2 regions of the Pseudomonas sp. LBUM1646 genome follow, and region 2 is predicted to be linked to the other one. Evidence: predicted binding sites of a transcription regulator. Region 2 holds the regulator's gene; the other holds the start of a gene.

The links. The regulator sigma-54, encoded in region 2, starts transcription at its own class of promoters, with help from an activator protein. The targets are predictions, from matches to a motif close to ANTGGCATNNANNTTGCTNT.
Positions count from the first base shown of each region.
Region 1: glnK (P-II family nitrogen regulator) is a predicted target of sigma-54. The motif match lies at 5,843-5,862, and genes of this name have one in related genera.

Region 1 covers NZ_CP166810.1:6,690,218-6,699,210, forward strand. Annotated here, with positions in the region: gene dapF (diaminopimelate epimerase) at 1-358, shown strand, start outside; gene ACA071_RS30580 (DUF484 family protein) at 372-1,097, shown strand; gene xerC (tyrosine recombinase XerC) at 1,100-1,999, shown strand; gene ACA071_RS30590 (HAD family hydrolase) at 1,996-2,697, shown strand; gene sutA (dormancy-specific transcriptional regulator SutA) at 2,862-3,185, opposite strand; gene ACA071_RS30600 (secondary thiamine-phosphate synthase enzyme YjbQ) at 3,288-3,713, opposite strand; gene ACA071_RS30605 (ammonium transporter) at 3,928-5,265, opposite strand; gene glnK (P-II family nitrogen regulator) at 5,301-5,639, opposite strand; gene ACA071_RS30615 (accessory factor UbiK family protein) at 6,055-6,321, shown strand; gene ACA071_RS30620 (BRO-N domain-containing protein) at 6,767-7,288, shown strand; gene ACA071_RS30625 (HigA family addiction module antitoxin) at 7,285-7,563, opposite strand; gene ACA071_RS30630 (YifB family Mg chelatase-like AAA ATPase) at 7,849-8,993, shown strand, end outside.
Region 2 covers NZ_CP166810.1:1,059,238-1,068,230, reverse strand. Annotated here, with positions in the region: gene ACA071_RS04595 (KpsF/GutQ family sugar-phosphate isomerase) at 1-252, shown strand, start outside; gene ACA071_RS04590 (KdsC family phosphatase) at 252-776, shown strand; gene lptC (LPS export ABC transporter periplasmic protein LptC) at 790-1,362, shown strand; gene lptA (lipopolysaccharide transport periplasmic protein LptA) at 1,349-1,897, shown strand; gene lptB (LPS export ABC transporter ATP-binding protein) at 1,897-2,622, shown strand; gene ACA071_RS04570 (RNA polymerase factor sigma-54) at 2,807-4,300, shown strand; gene hpf (ribosome hibernation-promoting factor, HPF/YfiA family) at 4,374-4,682, shown strand; gene ptsN (PTS IIA-like nitrogen regulatory protein PtsN) at 4,695-5,159, shown strand; gene rapZ (RNase adapter RapZ) at 5,162-6,019, shown strand; gene ACA071_RS04550 (HPr family phosphocarrier protein) at 6,035-6,310, shown strand; gene ACA071_RS04545 (ZIP family metal transporter) at 6,473-7,366, opposite strand; gene ACA071_RS04540 (superoxide dismutase) at 7,397-8,008, opposite strand; gene ACA071_RS04535 (DUF2753 family protein) at 8,010-8,450, opposite strand; gene ACA071_RS04530 (class II fumarate hydratase) at 8,478-8,993, opposite strand, start outside.

The sequences.
Region 1 (8,993 bases), 1.3 Mb from region 2:
CAACCCCCATGCCGTGCTGCGGGTCAACGACATCAATAACGCACCGGTGCATGAACTGGGGCCGAAAATCGAACACCATCCGCGCTTTCCGTCGCGGGTCAATGTCGGTTTTCTCCAGGTCATCGACCGCAACCGTGCGCAGTTGCGCGTCTGGGAACGCGGGGCCGGGGAAACCCAGGCTTGCGGCACCGGCGCCTGTGCTGCCGCAGTGGCCGCGATCAGCCAGGGGTGGATGGATTCGCCGCTATTGATCGACCTGCCCGGCGGGCGTCTGTCCATTGAATGGGCAGGCCCTGGCCAACCGGTCTTGATGACCGGCCCGGCAGTACGCGTATATGAAGGACAAGTGCGTCTTTGAGAGAGCCAAATCCATGAAAGATAAGCCTCAGGTTCCCGCCCTACAGCCCGACGAATCCCCTTCCGAAAGCCTTGAGGCGGCGGCGATTGCCGCGTACCTGGAGGCTCATCCGGATTTCTTCATCGAGCACGAAGAGCTGCTTCCGGCCCTGCGTATTCCCCACCAGCGCGGCGACACCATCTCGCTGGTGGAACGGCAGATGACCATCCTGCGCGACCGCAACATTGAGCTGCGTCATCGTCTTTCGCACCTGATGGACGTGGCCCGCGACAACGACCGTCTCTTCGAAAAAACCCGCCGCCTGATTCTCGCGCTGATGGATGCCACCAGCCTCGAAGATGTGGTGATCGGCGTCGAAGACAGCCTGCGCCAGGATTTCCAGGTGCCCTTCGTCAGCCTGATTTTGCTGGGTGACAACCCGATGCCGGTGGGCCGATGGGCTACCCACGCCGAAGCGCAAGTGGCCATCGGCGGCCTGCTCTCGGAAGACAAAAGCGTCAGCGGCAGCCTGCGCGAGCACGAACTGGACTTCCTGTTCGGCGAAGAACAACGCAAGCAGATCGGCTCCACCGCCGTCGTCGCCATCAGCCATCAAGGCATCCACGGCGTCCTGGCCATCGCCAGTCGCGATCCGCAGCACTACAAAAGCTCGGTCGGTACGCTGTTCCTGAGCTACATCGCCGAAGTCATGGGCCGCGTGCTGCCACGGGTCAATAACTCCCTGCGCTCGGTACGCTGACCGTGGAACGACAACTGGACGCTTACTGCGAACACCTGCGCAGTGAGCGGCAGGTGTCGCCGCACACACTGTACGCCTACCGCCGCGACCTCGACAAAGTACTGGGGTGGTGCGTTAAACAGAACATCGACAGCTGGGCCGCGCTGGATATCCAGCGCCTGCGCAGCCTGATCGCACGCCTGCATTCCCAGGGGCAATCGTCCCGCAGTCTGGCGCGGCTGCTGTCGGCGGTGCGCGGGCTTTATCACTATCTGAATCGCGAAGGCCTGTGCGATCACGATCCGGCCAACGGCCTGGCGCCGCCCAAGGGCGAACGCCGCTTGCCGAAAACCCTCGACACCGACCGCGCGTTGCAGTTGCTGGAAGGTGCGGTCGAGGATGACTTTTTGGCACGTCGAGACCAGGCGATTCTGGAGTTGTTCTATTCCTCGGGCTTGCGCCTCTCAGAGCTGACCGGGCTCAATCTCGATCAACTCGACTTGGCGGACGGCATGGTCCAGGTACTCGGCAAGGGCAGCAAGACACGCCTGTTGCCGGTGGGCAAAAAGGCTCGCGAAGCACTGGAGCTGTGGCTGCCATTGCGCGCCATGACCAACCCATCGGACGACGCGGTGTTTGTCAGCCAACAAGGCCGGCGCCTCGGCCCCCGGGCGATTCAAGTGCGGGTCAAAGCCGCAGGCGAACGCGAACTGGGGCAAAACCTGCACCCGCACATGCTGCGGCACTCCTTCGCCAGCCACTTGCTCGAGTCCTCGCAAGACCTGCGCGCGGTGCAGGAACTGCTCGGCCACTCGGACATCAAGACCACCCAGATCTATACCCACCTGGACTTCCAGCACCTGGCGACGGTCTACGACAACGCCCATCCACGGGCCAAACGCATCAAAGGCGATGAGTCATGAGAATCCAGTTGATCACCTTCGACCTCGACGACACCCTGTGGGACACCGCCCCGGTGATCGTCAGCGCCGAAGCCATGTTGCGTGAATGGCTGACCGAACACGCGCCGAAGCTGGGCGCGGTGCCGGTGGAGCATTTGTGGACCATTCGTGAGCGGGTATTGAGCAACGAACCCGCCCTGAAGCACCGCATTAGCGCCCTGCGGCGGCGGGTTCTTTTTCATGCGCTGGAAGATGCTGGTTACGATCACGAACAGGCTTCGGACTTGGCAGATCAAAGCTTCGAAGTGTTTTTGCACGCCCGGCATCAACTGCAAATCTTCCCGGAAGTGCAGCCGACCCTGGAGACCCTGGCCAACCATTACGCCCTCGGCGTGGTCACCAATGGCAACGCCGACGTGCGTCGCCTGGGGTTGGCGGATTACTTCAAGTTTGCACTGTGCGCCGAAGACATTGGCATCGCCAAGCCTGATGCGCGGCTGTTTCATGAGGCGTTGCAGCGTGGTGGTGCGACAGCCGAGACGGCGGTGCACATTGGCGATCATCCAGGCGATGACATTGCTGGCGCCCAACAGGCAGGGTTGCGCGCGATCTGGTTTAACCCGACGGGCAAGGCCTGGGAAGCGGATCGCTTGCCGGATGCGGAGATTCGCAGCCTGACCGATTTGCCGGCGTTGCTCGCGCGCTGGAATTCAGTTTAGTTTTGCGGTGCTTTTGAAAAGATCGCAGCCTTCGGCAGCTCCTACATTGCATGGCGTACACCTGTAGGAGCTGCCGAAGGCTGCGATCTTTTGATTTTGTTGCACCCATGAAAAAGCCCGCAGCGACGGCGGGCTTTTTCAGCAAGCAAGACAGTAGCAGGCGCTTAGATAGGCCGGCTGCCGTACTTGTTGTCAGGTTTCTTGGGCGGATCGGCGACCACATTGGCCTCCACTTCCTGCACCTTGCCACCTTTGGCCAGGAACTCTTCCATGGCCTTGGCCAGGGCGTCGCGCTCCTTGTTTTTGGCTTCGACGCTCGGCAGCTCATCGACTGACACAGCAGCCTTGGCCTTGCCTTTGGCGGTCGGAGCCGGCGTTTCACCGCCGTCGTCGTCAGCAACGTCTTCCGCTGCTGCCTCCAGGCCTTCTTCGGCCTCGTCTTCGTCGCCTACTTCGAGGTCGTCGTTTTCCAGATCATCGTCGCTCATGTTCTACCTCATGACTTGCGAAAAGCAGATTAGTTATAGCCCAGCTTCGCCATCTGTCGAAGGCCGCCGGAAAAAATTCTACAACCGCTGGTAATCAGTGGTTTATGCCCCTTCACCGTGCACGGTGGCGAGGACTTTACGGGCACCGCCAAAATCACGGTGCTCGCCCAGATAAACGCCTTGCCAGGTCCCCAACGCCAGTCGGCCTGCCGAAATCGGCAAACTGAGCTGACAGCCAAGCACGCTGGCCTTGAAGTGCGCCGGGAGGTCGTCCAGGCCTTCGTCGTTATGCTCATAGCCGTCTGTTCCTTGTGGGATCAGACGATTGAAAAATCGTTCGAAGTCGCGACGTACCGCCGGATCGGCGTTTTCGTTGATGGTCAACGACGCCGAGGTATGCTGCAGCCACAAATGCAACAGACCGACCCGGCACGCCTTGAGTTCAGGCAGGCCGGCGAGTAACTCGTCCGTTACCAGATGAAAGCCCCGGGGCCTTGCCCGCAGGGTAATCAGAGTCTGTTGCCACATACAGTTCTCCGCACGTTCGGGGCGCATTCTAGCGCGCTCTGGGAAAAAACAAAGGCCCTAATATTCCTGCATTGCTGTAAGTTTTTCGCCCCAGAAAAACGCTCGCCGTAAACACGACATAAGCCGTAGGAAAAAACCTTTCAGCTACCTCTTAAATGACAAATCACGGACAAAAAAATGCCCGGCAAGCCGGGCAAGTTTTTTTCTGCGTGTCTTACAAGTTGTAGCCGCGTTCGTTGTGTTGTGCCAGATCGAGGCCGACCGCTTCTTCTTCCTCGGTGACACGCAGACCCATGACAGCGTCCAGGACCTTGAGAATGATGAAGGTGACGATCGCGGTGTAGATCACCGTGAAGCCCACGCCTTTGGTTTGAATCCAGACTTGTGCGGCGATGTCGGTGACGGTGCCGAAGCCACCCAGGGACGGTGCAGCGAACACACCGGTCAGGATCGCGCCGAGGATACCGCCGATACCGTGCACACCGAAGGCGTCCAGGGAGTCGTCATAGCCGAGTTTGCGTTTCAGGGTGGTGGCGCAGAAGAAGCACACCACGCCAGCCGCCAGGCCGATGACCAGCGCGCCCATCGGGCCCACGGTGCCAGCGGCCGGGGTGATTGCCACCAGACCGGCGACCACACCCGAAGCGATACCCAGTGCACTTGGTTTGCCGTGGGTGATCCACTCCGCGAACATCCAGCCCAGTGCAGCGGCGGCGGTTGCGATCTGGGTCACCAGCATTGCCATACCGGCGGTGCCGTTGGCCGCAGCGGCGGAACCGGCGTTGAAGCCGAACCAACCGACCCACAACATGGCCGCGCCCATCAGGGTGTAACCGAGGTTATGCGGTGCCATCGGGGTGGTCGGAAAGCCTTTGCGCTTGCCCAGTACCAGGCAGCAGATCAGACCGGCCACACCGGCGTTGATGTGCACCACGGTGCCGCCAGCGAAGTCGAGCACGCCCCAGTCCCACAACAGGCCGCCGTTACCGGACCAGACCATGTGCGCAATCGGTGCGTAAACCAGGGTGAACCAGATGCCCATGAAGATCAGCATCGCGGAGAACTTCATCCGCTCGGCGAAGGCACCGACGATCAGCGCCGGGGTGATGATGGCGAAGGTCATCTGGAAGGTCACGAACACCGCTTCAGGAAACAACGCCGCCGGACCGGTGATGCTGGCTGGCGTGATGCCGGCGAGGAACGCCTTGCCCATGCCGCCGAAGAACGAGTTGAAGTTGACGACGCCCTGTTCCATACCGGTGGTGTCGAACGCAACGCTGTAGCCATAAATGACCCACAGGATGCTGATCAGACCGGTAATGGCGAAGCACTGCATCATCACGGAAAGAATGTTTTTGGAACGAACCATGCCGCCGTAGAACAGCGCAAGGCCCGGAATGGTCATGAACAGCACGAGGGCTGTCGAGGTCAACATCCAGGCGGTGTCGCCGGAATTGAGGACTGGGGCCGCCACTTCGTCTGCCGCCATAGCCAGGCTGGGCATTACGAGGGACAACAGGGCTCCTAGCCCTGCGAATTTACGCAGAGTCATATTGTTTTCTCCTGGGGCGTTGGGTTTGTGGCGGCTTAGATTGCGTCGGTATCGGTTTCGCCGGTACGGATGCGAATCGCCTGTTCCAGATTGACCACGAAGATCTTGCCGTCACCGATCTTGCCGGTGTTGGCTGCCTTGGTTATCGCCTCGATAACCCGGTCAAGATCCTTGTCGTCAATGGCGACATCAATCTTCACCTTGGGCAGAAAATCGACCACGTACTCCGCGCCGCGATACAGCTCGGTGTGACCCTTCTGCCGACCGAAGCCTTTGACCTCAGTAACGGTAATGCCCTGCACGCCGATCTCGGACAACGACTCGCGTACATCGTCCAGTTTGAACGGCTTGATGATGGCAGTGACTAGCTTCATGAAAACTCTCTCCCGAATTGGTGGACTTGCCCCAGGAAAACAAACCCGTCTCAAGTCTAAGCGCAGTGCCTGGCTTTGTAACGCATCGTCGGCCCAACCTGCCCGTCCGACGCCAGCTAACCACTCCGTGCGAAACTTCCCCGTTTCACGTGGCGCACTGCATTCGTCACAGCGACTGCATCAGTGCATGGGTCAAGGGTGACTAAGCAGAAAGCTTGCCATCTCGCCAAAACCCACTGAATTCAACCCTTTGGCCGCTGCTGCAAGCCACTTCCCACACATGCTGGCGCCGTTACGCACAACAACAGTGCGTTGCCGTCCGTCCGCCTGCGCGAAAAGCGTGCATCCCTGCCTGCGGGATTGACTATAGACACTGCGTGATACACTGCCCGCCATTGTTTCCAGGACTTTCCCCATGCTCGCACCCAAAGACTTCCTCGACGCCCTGAGCGGCACCGCCTCCCGCCTCTTCAGCGGCGAAAACCCGCTGCCGAAAAGCGAAATCGAAAGCCAGTTCAAGGCTTTGTTGCAGAGCGGCTTCAGCAAGCTGGATCTGGTGAGCCGGGAAGAGTTTGATAGTCAGATGGTTGTGCTGGCGCGGACCCGGGCACGGCTGGAGAGTCTTGAATCGAAGGTGGCGGAGCTTGAAGCGAAGCTCAATCCGCCTGCCGAATCCGAGTAACTGAATGATCGTTCCCACGCTCTGCGTGGGAATGCCGCCAGGGACGCTCCGCGTTCCGCTTTGGGATGTGACGCAGAGCGTCACGGGATGCATGCCCACGCAGAGCGTGGGAACGATCATTCATCCTCCGCCCCGCCACCATCTCGGCAATGTCCTACAAAGATCACACCGCCGTCCGATAGCGCCGCGAAGCCCAGGTTCCTAAGCTCATCCCAGCTGAATATTCAGCACTGGGTTTGGCGACCTGGATAGCATCTAAACGCATCGCGACCACGTTCGAATCAGGGAATTATTCCCATCTCGAATTATGGCGGCTGTGCGTGGGAGACCTTCGGGTCTGCCGGTTTCCGGATGCACCGGTTCGCCAACCCGCGCATAGCTGCCACCCTTTTCGTTTGGCGACGATCAGAGGCAGTTTCCTTAATTCGCATCCGGGAGCTGCACCATGAATGAAAACTATCTAATCCCCCACGTCTTCACCCGCCACAAACTCCACCTTCACGCGCTTTTGATCGAAAACCAGACTTGGTTCAGCGCCCGAGACCTGGGTCGTCTGCTTCGCCTTTTCCTCGACGAACGCGCTGTCCGAAAACTCGACCCCGATCAACATCAAACCGCGCAAGTCGTCATCCACGGCACTATCGAAAACACCCTGCTGATCAGCGAATCCGGCGTCTACGCCCTGCTCGTCTACCACTACTGCCCCGAATACCGAGGCCTGCGCGAATGGCTGACCCACGACGTAGTGCCAGCCCTGAGAGACGCGCAACACCCCACCTCAACCGAACGCCCGATGCTGAGCCTGCTGAACTGGCCCGAGATGTCGTTGAGTTTGCTGCACTGGAATAACCAACCGTGGATTCGGTTGCAGGATGTTCCGCAGATGCTGGCGGATAGTGAACGGTCGCAGACTGTGGTCAATGCATCGTGGTGGAAGCGTGCTTCGCGGATATTGCAATCGCTTTAAGTATTTAAAGTCCTACCACGTTCGATTTCGGCTTCCCGCAAATCGTAAGTCGCTTGCAGGTTCAGCCAGAACTCGGGCGTGGTATTCAGGCAGCGAGATAACTTGCCCGCTAGATCGGCACTGACACAACGCTGGTACATGACGATTTCGTTTACCGTTTCCAAACACTCGTCCAACGAATGGGCGAACGCTGATTCTGAAATGCCTAACGGCTCAAGAAACTCCTCCTTGAGGATTTCGCCGGGATGAATCGGCCGCATTCCATTACTGTTCATTTTTCCTTCCGAAGGCAGCGATCAAATGACGATCATAAGCAGCCCTGCCAGCCAGACAAGATCGCTCACACCCTTTCGCCGGAGTCCTTCATTAATCCAGGCAACGTCCTACAACAACCTCATCCCGCGACTGATTACGTCGCAAATCCCTACTCCCTTACGCTTCACCCATCAGAAAGACACTCGCAACATCCTGCGAAGATTTGGCACCTGCGCCATCACGCGCCCCCGACTACCCTTCAAAAAACCGCAGGAAGCGGTTCCCGTAAAGCTCAAGGAACGACCATGTCCCTCTCCATCGTCCATAGCCGCGCTCAGATTGGTGTCGATGCGCCCGCCGTTACCGTAGAAGTCCATCTGGCCAACGGTCTGCCGTCATTGACGATGGTTGGTTTACCCGAAGCGGCGGTAAAGGAAAGCAAGGATCGGGTACGCAGCGCGATCATCAACTCGGGTCTGCAATTCCCGGCGCGGCGCATCACGCTGAATCTCGCGCCTGCGGACTTACCGAAGGATGGCGGACGGTTTGATCTGGCAATTGCCTTGGGGATTCTGTCCGCCAGCGTGCAGGTACCGACGTTGACGCTGGATGACATTGAATGCCTGGGAGAGTTGGCGTTGTCCGGCGCGGTACGTGCCGTGAGAGGTGTGTTACCGGCTGCGCTGGCTGCACGCAAGGCCGGGCGTTCGTTGATGGTGCCGCAGGCGAATGCCGAGGAGGCGTGCCTAGCATCCGGGTTGAAGGTGTTTGCCGTGGATCACCTGCTGGAAGCCGTTGCGCACTTCAATGGACATACGCCGGTTGAACCCTACGTTTCCAATGGCTTGCTCTACGCCAGCAAACCCTATCCGGACTTGAATGAGGTGCAGGGGCAAATCTCGGCCAAGCGCGCATTGCTGATTGCGGCGGCTGGGGCTCACAACTTGCTGTTTAGCGGGCCGCCGGGGACTGGGAAAACGCTGTTGGCGAGTCGTTTGCCAGGCTTGCTTCCTCCCTTGGCCGAAAACGAGGCGCTGGAAGTCGCTGCCATTCAATCCGTCACCAGTTGCGTGCCCTTGAGCCACTGGCCGCAAAGACCCTTCCGCCAGCCCCATCACTCAGCCTCGGGCCCGGCGTTGGTGGGCGGTGGTTCGAAGCCGCAACCCGGCGAAATCACCCTCGCCCATCATGGCGTGCTGTTCCTCGACGAACTTCCGGAATTCGATCGAAAGGTGTTGGAGGTTTTGAGGGAGCCACTGGAATCCGGTCACATCGTGATCTCCCGCGCCAAAGACCGCGTGCGCTTCCCGGCACGCTTCCAACTGGTCGCCGCGATGAACCCCTGCCCCTGTGGATATCTTGGCGAACCCAGCGGCAAGTGCAGTTGCACGCCAGACATGGTCCAGCGCTACCGCAACAAACTCTCCGGGCCGCTGCTGGACCGCATCGA
Region 2 (8,993 bases):
GGCAAACTGGCCGGGATTTTCACTGACGGCGACTTGCGCCGCACGCTGGACCGCACCATCGACATCCACCACACGACCATTGATGAGGTCATGACTATTCATGGCAAGACCGCCCGTGCCGATATGCTGGCAGCCGAGGCCCTGAAAATCATGGAAGACCATCGAATCAACGCACTGGTAGTCGTCGACAAGGAAGACCGCCCGGTTGGCGCCTTCAACCTGTCCGACCTGCTGCGTGCAGGAGTAATGTGATGAGCAACGACCTGTTGCAACGCGGCAAGAACATCAAACTGGCCGTCTTTGACGTCGACGGTGTCCTCACCGACGGACGCTTGTACTTCCTGGAAGACGGCAGCGAATTCAAGACTTTCAGCACCCTCGACGGCCAAGGCATCAAGATGTTGATGGCAGCCGGCGTGCAGACCGCTATCATCAGCGGCCGCAAGACCCCAGTGGTCGAACGTCGAGCGAAAAACCTCGGCATTCCACACCTGTATCAGGGTCGCGAAGACAAACTGGTGGTGCTCGACGAGCTTCTAGCCCAACTCAACCTAAGCTATGAACAGGTCGCCTACCTCGGTGACGACCTGCCAGACCTGCCGGTGATTCGCCGCGTCGGCCTGGGCATGGCGGTGGCCAATGCCGCCAGCTTCGTGCGCGAACACGCCCACGGTGTCACCCAGGCCCGTGGCGGCGAAGGTGCCGCCCGCGAATTCTGCGAACTGATCCTGCGCGCCCAGGGCCGTCTAGATGCGGCCAACGCCGCGTACTTGTGAGCCATTTATGTTTATTCTGAGCAAAAAGTTTCGCAGATTCCTGCTGTTCGGTTGCATCGCTGCGATATTCGCGGCGGTCGGCTACTGGAACATCAGCCCGGAACGCTTCCTCGACAAGCCAGTCGTCAAGGTCGATGAAAGCGCGATCGACTATTACGCCCTCAACGCCCACAGCGTGCAGTACCTGCCCGACGGCGGCTTGCAGTACGATTTGACGTCCGACAAGGTCGAGCACCTCAAGGCGACCGACGTGTCGTTGCTGACCAACCCCGACCTGAACATGTACCGCGGCACCGAGTTCCCGTGGCATGTCACGAGCTTGCGCGGTGAAGTGAATGCGGATGGCACCCAAGTAGAACTGATCGACTCGGTACGTATCGCACGCACCGATGAACAGAACCGCGAATTGATTGTTACCAGCACCCGTATGACAGTGTTCCCGCAGCAGCAATATGCGCAGACCGATCAACCCGTTAGAATCGACGGCGCTGGCGGTGTGTCGACTGGCAACGGAATGAAAGCGTATTTGAAAGAAAGCAGGATACACCTGCTATCGAACGTAAGAGGACAGTATGAGGCTCGTTAAAACCCTCCCTATTTTGCTCAGTCTGGGCGCAGCACTGGGAAGCGTGAGCGCCTGGGCTCTGCCGAACGATCAAGAGCAGCCTATCCGCATTCAGGCCGACGATGCCCAACTGGACGACAAGAATGGCGTTGCCACCTATAAAGGTGACGTGATCATTACTCAGGGCTCGATGAAGGTCACCGGCAACACCGTGACCATCACCCGCACCCCGACCGGCGACATCGACGTAGTGACCTCGGTGGGCAACCTCGCCTACTTCGAGCAGCTGCAGACCGCTGGCGACACCAAGCCTGTTCAGGGCTGGGGCGTGACCATCCAGTACCACGCCGCGCAAAACCGCGTCGTGCTGATCGATAAGGCCAAGGTTGTCGACAAGGACAACAACACCACCCAGGGCGAGAAAATCGTCTACGACACGGTCAAGAAACTGGCGAGCGCCGGCCGTGCCACGGGCAGCAAGGTCACCGAGGCGCGTCCGCGCATCGACATGGTGATCCAGCCGAAGCCGAAAAACGACGCGAAAAAGGCTCAGTAATGGCAACTCTGAAAGCTCAGCATCTGGCCAAGAGCTATAAGAGCCGCCAGGTCGTGCGTGACGTCAGCCTGTCGATCGACAGCGGCCAGATTGTTGGCCTGCTGGGCCCGAACGGCGCCGGCAAGACCACCTGCTTCTACATGATCGTCGGCCTGGTACAGGCCGATCAGGGCCGCGTCCTGATCGACGACCTGGATGTCAGCCACCAGCCAATGCACGGCCGTGCAAAGGCTGGTATCGGCTATCTTCCGCAAGAAGCATCGATCTTCCGCAAACTGTCGGTGGCCGACAACATCATGGCTATCCTCGAGACCCGCAAGGAACTCGACAAGGCGGATCGTCGCAAGGAGCTGGAAAGCCTGCTGCAGGAATTCCACATCAGCCACATCCGTGACAACCTCGGCATGAGCCTGTCCGGTGGTGAACGCCGCCGCGTGGAAATCGCCCGGGCACTGGCCACCAACCCGAAATTCATCCTGCTCGACGAACCGTTCGCCGGTGTAGACCCGATTTCGGTAGGCGATATCAAACAGATCATCCATCACCTCAAGGCCAAGGGCATTGGCGTGCTGATCACTGACCACAACGTCCGTGAAACCCTGGATATCTGCGAAACCGCCTACATCGTCAACGATGGCCAGCTGATCGCCGAAGGCGACTCCGCCACCATCCTGGCCAACGAACTGGTCAAGGAAGTGTATCTGGGCCATGAGTTCCGCCTTTAAGCATCAAGGTGTCTGGCTGGTTGTCCGAGCGCTCGAATCGATAAAAAATCAATACTTTTTTATTGTTACAGCGCTCTAGGCAAACGCTGCGGTTTCGGGCATATAATTTGCTTAAGTTTGGCGCTCCGGCGCCCTGTAGTGGATGGCGCATGCGCGCCGGCGAATAAGGTGTTAAGCCCCTGCCATGAAACCATCGCTAGTCTTGAGAATGGGCCAGCAGCTGACGATGACACCTCAGCTGCAACAGGCCATCCGCCTGCTCCAATTGTCGACCCTGGACCTGCAACAGGAAATCCAGGAGGCCCTGGAGTCCAATCCGATGCTCGAACGCCAGGAAGAAGGCGACGACTTCGATAATGCCGACCCCTTGGCCGACAAAGCCGAACAGCAACCCAACGCCGACGTTTCAGAACCCTCCTACCAGGAAACCGCCCCGACGGTGGACAACCTCGAGGAAGGTGACTGGAACGAGCGCATTCCCAACGAGCTGCCCGTCGACACCGCCTGGGAAGACGTCTACCAGACCAGCGCCAGCAGCCTGCCAAGCAACGATGACGACGAATGGGATTTCACCACTCGCACATCGGTCGGCGAAAGCCTGCAAAGCCACCTGCTCTGGCAACTGAACCTGGCGCCGATGTCCGACACCGATCGCCTGATCGCCGTGACCCTGATCGATTGCATCAACAATCAGGGCTACCTGGACGAAACCCTCGAGGAAATCCTCGAAGCCTTCGATCCGGAACTGGACATCGAACTGGACGAAATCGAAGCCGTCCTGCACCGCATCCAGCAATTCGAACCGGCCGGCATCGGCGCTCGAAACCTGGGCGAATGCCTGTTGCTGCAATTGCGCCAACTGTCCGCCAAAACCCCTTGGCTGGCCGAGGCCAAGCGCCTGGTCACCGATTACATCGACCTGCTCGGCAGCCGCGACTACAGCCAGCTGATGCGCCGCATGAAGCTCAAGGAAGATGAACTGCGCCAGGTGATCGAGCTGGTCCAGAGCCTGAACCCTCGTCCAGGTTCGCAGATCGAGTCCAGCGAAGCCGAGTACGTCGTTCCCGATGTGATCGTGCGCAAGGACAACGAGCGCTGGCTGGTGGAGTTGAACCAGGAGTCGGTGCCACGCCTGCGGGTCAACGCCCAGTACGCCGGTTTCGTGCGCCGCGCCGACACCAGCGCCGACAACACCTTCATGCGCAATCAGTTGCAGGAAGCCCGCTGGTTCATCAAGAGCCTGCAGAGCCGCAACGAAACCCTGATGAAAGTGGCCACCCAGATCGTCGAGCACCAGCGCGGCTTCCTGGAATATGGCGACGAAGCCATGAAACCGCTGGTCCTGCATGACATCGCCGAAGCGGTTGGCATGCACGAATCGACGATTTCACGGGTAACCACCCAAAAGTTCATGCATACCCCACGGGGCATTTATGAGCTGAAATACTTTTTCTCCAGCCACGTCAGCACCTCTGAAGGCGGCGAATGCTCGTCCACGGCGATCCGCGCGATCATCAAAAAACTGGTTGCCGCGGAAAATCAGAAAAAGCCGTTGAGTGACAGCAAGATCGCTGGTTTACTGGAGGCACAAGGCATTCAGGTGGCTCGCCGCACCGTCGCCAAGTACCGCGAGTCCCTGGGGATCGCGCCTTCGAGCGAACGCAAGCGGTTGATGTAAGCCACAGCACAGCGTTCCAGTGGCAGGTACCTTTACCTGCCGCTTTATGCACTGGCAACGAAGGAGAAGCTGTATGCAAGTCAACATCAGTGGACACCAACTGGAAGTGACCGAACCCCTGCGCGCCTACATCGGCGAAAAACTCGAACGATTAGAGCGGCATTTCGACAAGATCACTAACGTGCAGGTCACGATGACGGTCGAAAAGCTGAAGCAGAAAATCGAAGCCACCCTGCATATTCCCGGCAATGAAGTGGTCGCCAACGCGGAGCACACCGATATGTACGCGGCGATCGACGCATTGACCGACAAGCTGGATAAACAACTCAAAAAGCATAAGGAAAAGACCCAGAGCCTCCTCCAGGGCGCGACCGGTCGTTAACACTCCCAACCCATGATCCGACTTGAAAACATCCTGACCCCCGGCCGTTCCCTCGTGAACGTGCCGGGCGGCAGTAAAAAGAAAGCCCTCGAGCAAATTGCCAACCTGATCGCCCGGGAAGTGCCGGATCTGGAGATGCAAGATGTCTTCGAGGCTCTGATTGCCCGTGAAAAACTCGGTTCCACCGGTTTTGGCAACGGCATCGCTATCCCTCATTGTCGCCTCAAGGGCTGCAACTCGCCCATCAGCGCCCTGATGCACCTTGATGCACCGATCGATTTTGACGCCATCGACGGCGCCCCGGTTGACCTGCTGTTCGTCTTGCTGGTCCCGGAAGCTGCCACCGATGCGCACCTGGAGTTGCTGCGCCAGATCGCCAGCATGCTTGATCGCAAGGAAGTACGCGAGAAACTGCGTAGTGCCCCGAGCAACGAAGCCTTGTATCAGGTTGTCCTGAGCGAGCAAAACGGTCAGTAATCATGCGCTTGATCATCGTCAGTGGCCGCTCCGGCTCAGGTAAAAGTACGGCGCTCAATGTCCTTGAGGACAACGGCTACTACTGCATCGACAACCTGCCCGCCGGCTTGCTGCCGGAACTGGCCGAACGCGCCCTGATCCATACCGAGCTGGCACAGCCACTGGTCGCGGTGTCTATCGACGCCCGCAACCTGCCCAGCCACTTGTCGCGCTTTCCCGAATTGCTTGAAGAAGTCCGCAGTCGGCATATCCAGTGCGATGTGCTGTATCTGGATGCCGATGAGGAAACCCTGCTCAAGCGTTTCTCGGAAACCCGTCGCCGCCACCCGCTGAGCAACGCCAACCGTTCACTGGCCGAGGCGATCGACGACGAGACCCAACTGCTGGGGCCGATTGCGGACCTGGCCGACCTCAAAATCAACACCACCAACCTGAACCTGTACCAGCTGCGTGACACCCTCAAGCTGCGCCTGTTGAACCAGCCGGAGCCCGGCACTGCGTTCCTGGTGGAGTCTTTCGGGTTCAAGCGTGGCATGCCAGTGGATGCCGATGTGGTGTTCGACGTGCGCTGCCTGCCCAATCCTTACTGGAAACCGGAGCTGCGAGCACAGTCCGGGCTCGATCAACCAGTAGCCGATTATCTGGCGGCACAGCCGGATGTCGAAGAGATGTTCCAGGACATTTACAATTACCTGTTCAAGTGGCTACCGCGCTTTGCCGCCAGCAACCGCGCCTACGTCACCATTGCTATCGGCTGTACCGGCGGTCATCACCGCTCCGTCTACCTGACCGAACGTCTGGGCCAGGCCCTGCAACAATCCCTGAAGAACGTCCAGGTTCGCCACCGCGACCTCAGCTAAAGGATTCACAACGCGATGCCTGCTCTGGAAATTGAAATCATCAACAAACTGGGCCTGCATGCCCGTGCTTCTGCGAAATTCGTCGGTGTTGCCGGTGAGTTCAAGGACTGCATGATCAGAGTAGGACGCACGCCGGAATCCACGGTCGACGGGAAAAGCATCATGGCCATGATGATGTTGGCGGCTGGCAAGGGCACCAGGATCCACCTGAGCACCGAAGGCGAACAGGCTGAAGAGGCGCTCCAGGCATTGGTAGCGTTGATCAACGACTACTTCGGCGAAGGCGAGTAACACCGCAGCCTTGTGTAGCAGCTGGCGAAGCCTGCGTTCGGCTGCGAAGCAGTCGTAAAATCAGACACTGCGGTCCTTCAGGCAAGCCGCGTATACCGGATTTACGACTGCTGCGCAGCCGAACGCAGGCTTCGCCAGCTGCTACAAAAGCGCATTCCCCTGCTAGGCCAGCGCCGTATCCATCACCATCATCAAACAAAACCCCATCAACAATCCCAGGCTGGCCAGCTTGTCGTGACCATTACGCCGCGACTCGGGGATGACTTCATGGGTCACCACCAGCAGCATCGCCCCGGCCGCCAGCGCCAGCCCTAACGGCAATAGCAATTCCGCCAGGCTTACCAGCCACGCACACAACAGCGCGAAGACCGGCTCCACCAACCCTGATGCAGCACCGATCAGGAAGGCCTTGACCCGCGACATCCCCGCGCCGGCCAATACCAACGCAATCACCAGTCCTTCCGGCACATCCTGCAAGGCGATGCCCATGGCCAGGCTGTCGGCATCGGGCATGCCGCCACCGGCCGAAACCCCGACTGCCATGCCTTCGGGAATGTTGTGGGCAATGATGGCGAACACGAACAGCCAGATCCGCGGTGGAATGACCGGTCGTTCCAAGGTGCCGACGAGCATTTCCGGGCGGGCTGCAGAGACCTTGCGATCCACCAGAAACAGCCCGAATGCACCGAGCATGATGCCGAAGCTGATCAGGCCACTGGCCGCCCAAGGCGTCAGGCCCAGGGTTTCGGCCGCGGCAATGCCCGGGACGATCAGCGAAAACGCCGTCGCCGCAAGCATCACTCCGGCTCCAAAACCGAGCAAGGTGTCACTGAGCGCCTGGGGCATGCGCCGAATCACCAGGACCGGCACCGCGCCCAGCGCGGTGCCCAAAGCGCAGATCGCCCCGCCTTGCAGGGCGCGCAGCAACTTTGGCTCCAGGTCCAGCCACGCCAATCCCTGAGCGACCAACAACGTCATACCCGCCAGCAGTAACAGCGATCCCAATGCGTAACGAAACATTCGTCCGCTGCCGATCGCCAGTGTTTCAGTACCCATAGTCAGCCTTGGATTATTTTTACAGAGGACTTAAACCAGCGCAGCCTGATAGCGCGCCGCGACTTCGGGCCAATTGATCACGTTGTAGAACGCGTTGATGTATTCCGGACGACGATTCTGATAGCGCAGGTAATAAGCGTGCTCCCAGACGTCCAGGCCGAGGATCGGCGTATGGCCGTTCATCAGCGGGCTGTCCTGGTTGCCACTGCTTTCCACGATCAGGGTCTTTTGCGGCGTGACGCTCAACCACGCCCAGCCACTGCCGAAACGGGTCAGCGCGGCTTTGGTGAAGGCGTCCTTGAAACTGTCGAGACCGCCCAGCTGTTCATCGATGGCCTTGGCCAGCGCACCGCCGGGCTTGCCACCCGCATTGGGCGCCATGACCTCCCAGAACAGCGAATGGTTGGCGTGGCCGCCGCCCTGATTGATCACCGCGGCGCGCAGTTTTTCTGGCAGTTGCTGAACGCTGGCCACCAGTTTTTCCACCGACCATTCGGCAAACTCGGTGCCTTCAACGGCTGCGTTGAGGTTGTTGATGTAGGTCTGGTGGTGCTTGGTGTAGTGGATTTCCATGGTCTGCGCATCGATATGCGGTTCCAGGGCGTCGTAGGCGTACGGCAAGGCAGGCAGGGTAAAAGCCATTTCAATGGACTCCATGTTGAAGAGGGGCAGACTGGTGTCGGGGCGATGCCGCATCCATGTGCAGCAAACGATGGGTGCGCGGGTATTCGCCGTGCTCACTGATGAAATTCAGCAGCTCGACGTAGGTTTTACTGCTTTGGCGCAACGCGGCTTCGCGCAAGGCCGGAGCCAGTCGCGGGTCCTGCATGGTCTGTAACAAACGTTGATGGATGGCGCACAGGTACTCGGCGCTCTCCTCCGGCTGGTTCAGGCGTAAATGCAGGTCTGCGAGGTTGTGGTGGGAAATCACGCAAGCGGCCACCGCTTCGTCGGCATCCGCCCAGCGCTCGAACAACACCTGGGCCAGCGCCAGCGCCTGCAAGTAAGCCTCGCGGGCATCGACGAACTCGCCCAGCATGAAATGGCGATTAGCCCTTTCGATCGTGCGTTTCCAGTGCTCCATGGTGAGCCTCCAAAGCGGTAGCAGTGATTACACGCCGCCTGCGGTGAGCTTTTCTGGATTGAGTAACTCTTCCAGTTGGCTGCGCGACAGATCCGTGTGTTCCAGGGCGACATCAATCACCGGACGGCCCTGCTGATACGCCTTCTTGGCGATCTCCGCGGCTTTTTGGTAACCGATTATCGGGTTGAGTGCAGTGACCAGAATCGGGTTGCGCGACAGCGCTTCCTTGAGCCGGGCCTCGTTGACCTTGAAGCTAGCGATGGCTTTGTCACCCAGCAGACGACTGGAGTTAGCCAGCAATTCGATGCTGCTCAGCAGGTTCTGGGCGATGATCGGCAGCATCACGTTCAGTTCGAAATTGCCCGACTGGCCGGCGATGGTGATCACCGTGTCGTTGCCGATCACCTGGGCGGCGACCATCGCTGTGGCTTCCGGGATCACCGGGTTGACCTTGCCCGGCATGATCGACGAGCCCGGCTGCAAGGCTTCGAGTTCGATTTCGCCGAGACCGGCCAGCGGGCCGGAGTTCATCCAGCGCAGGTC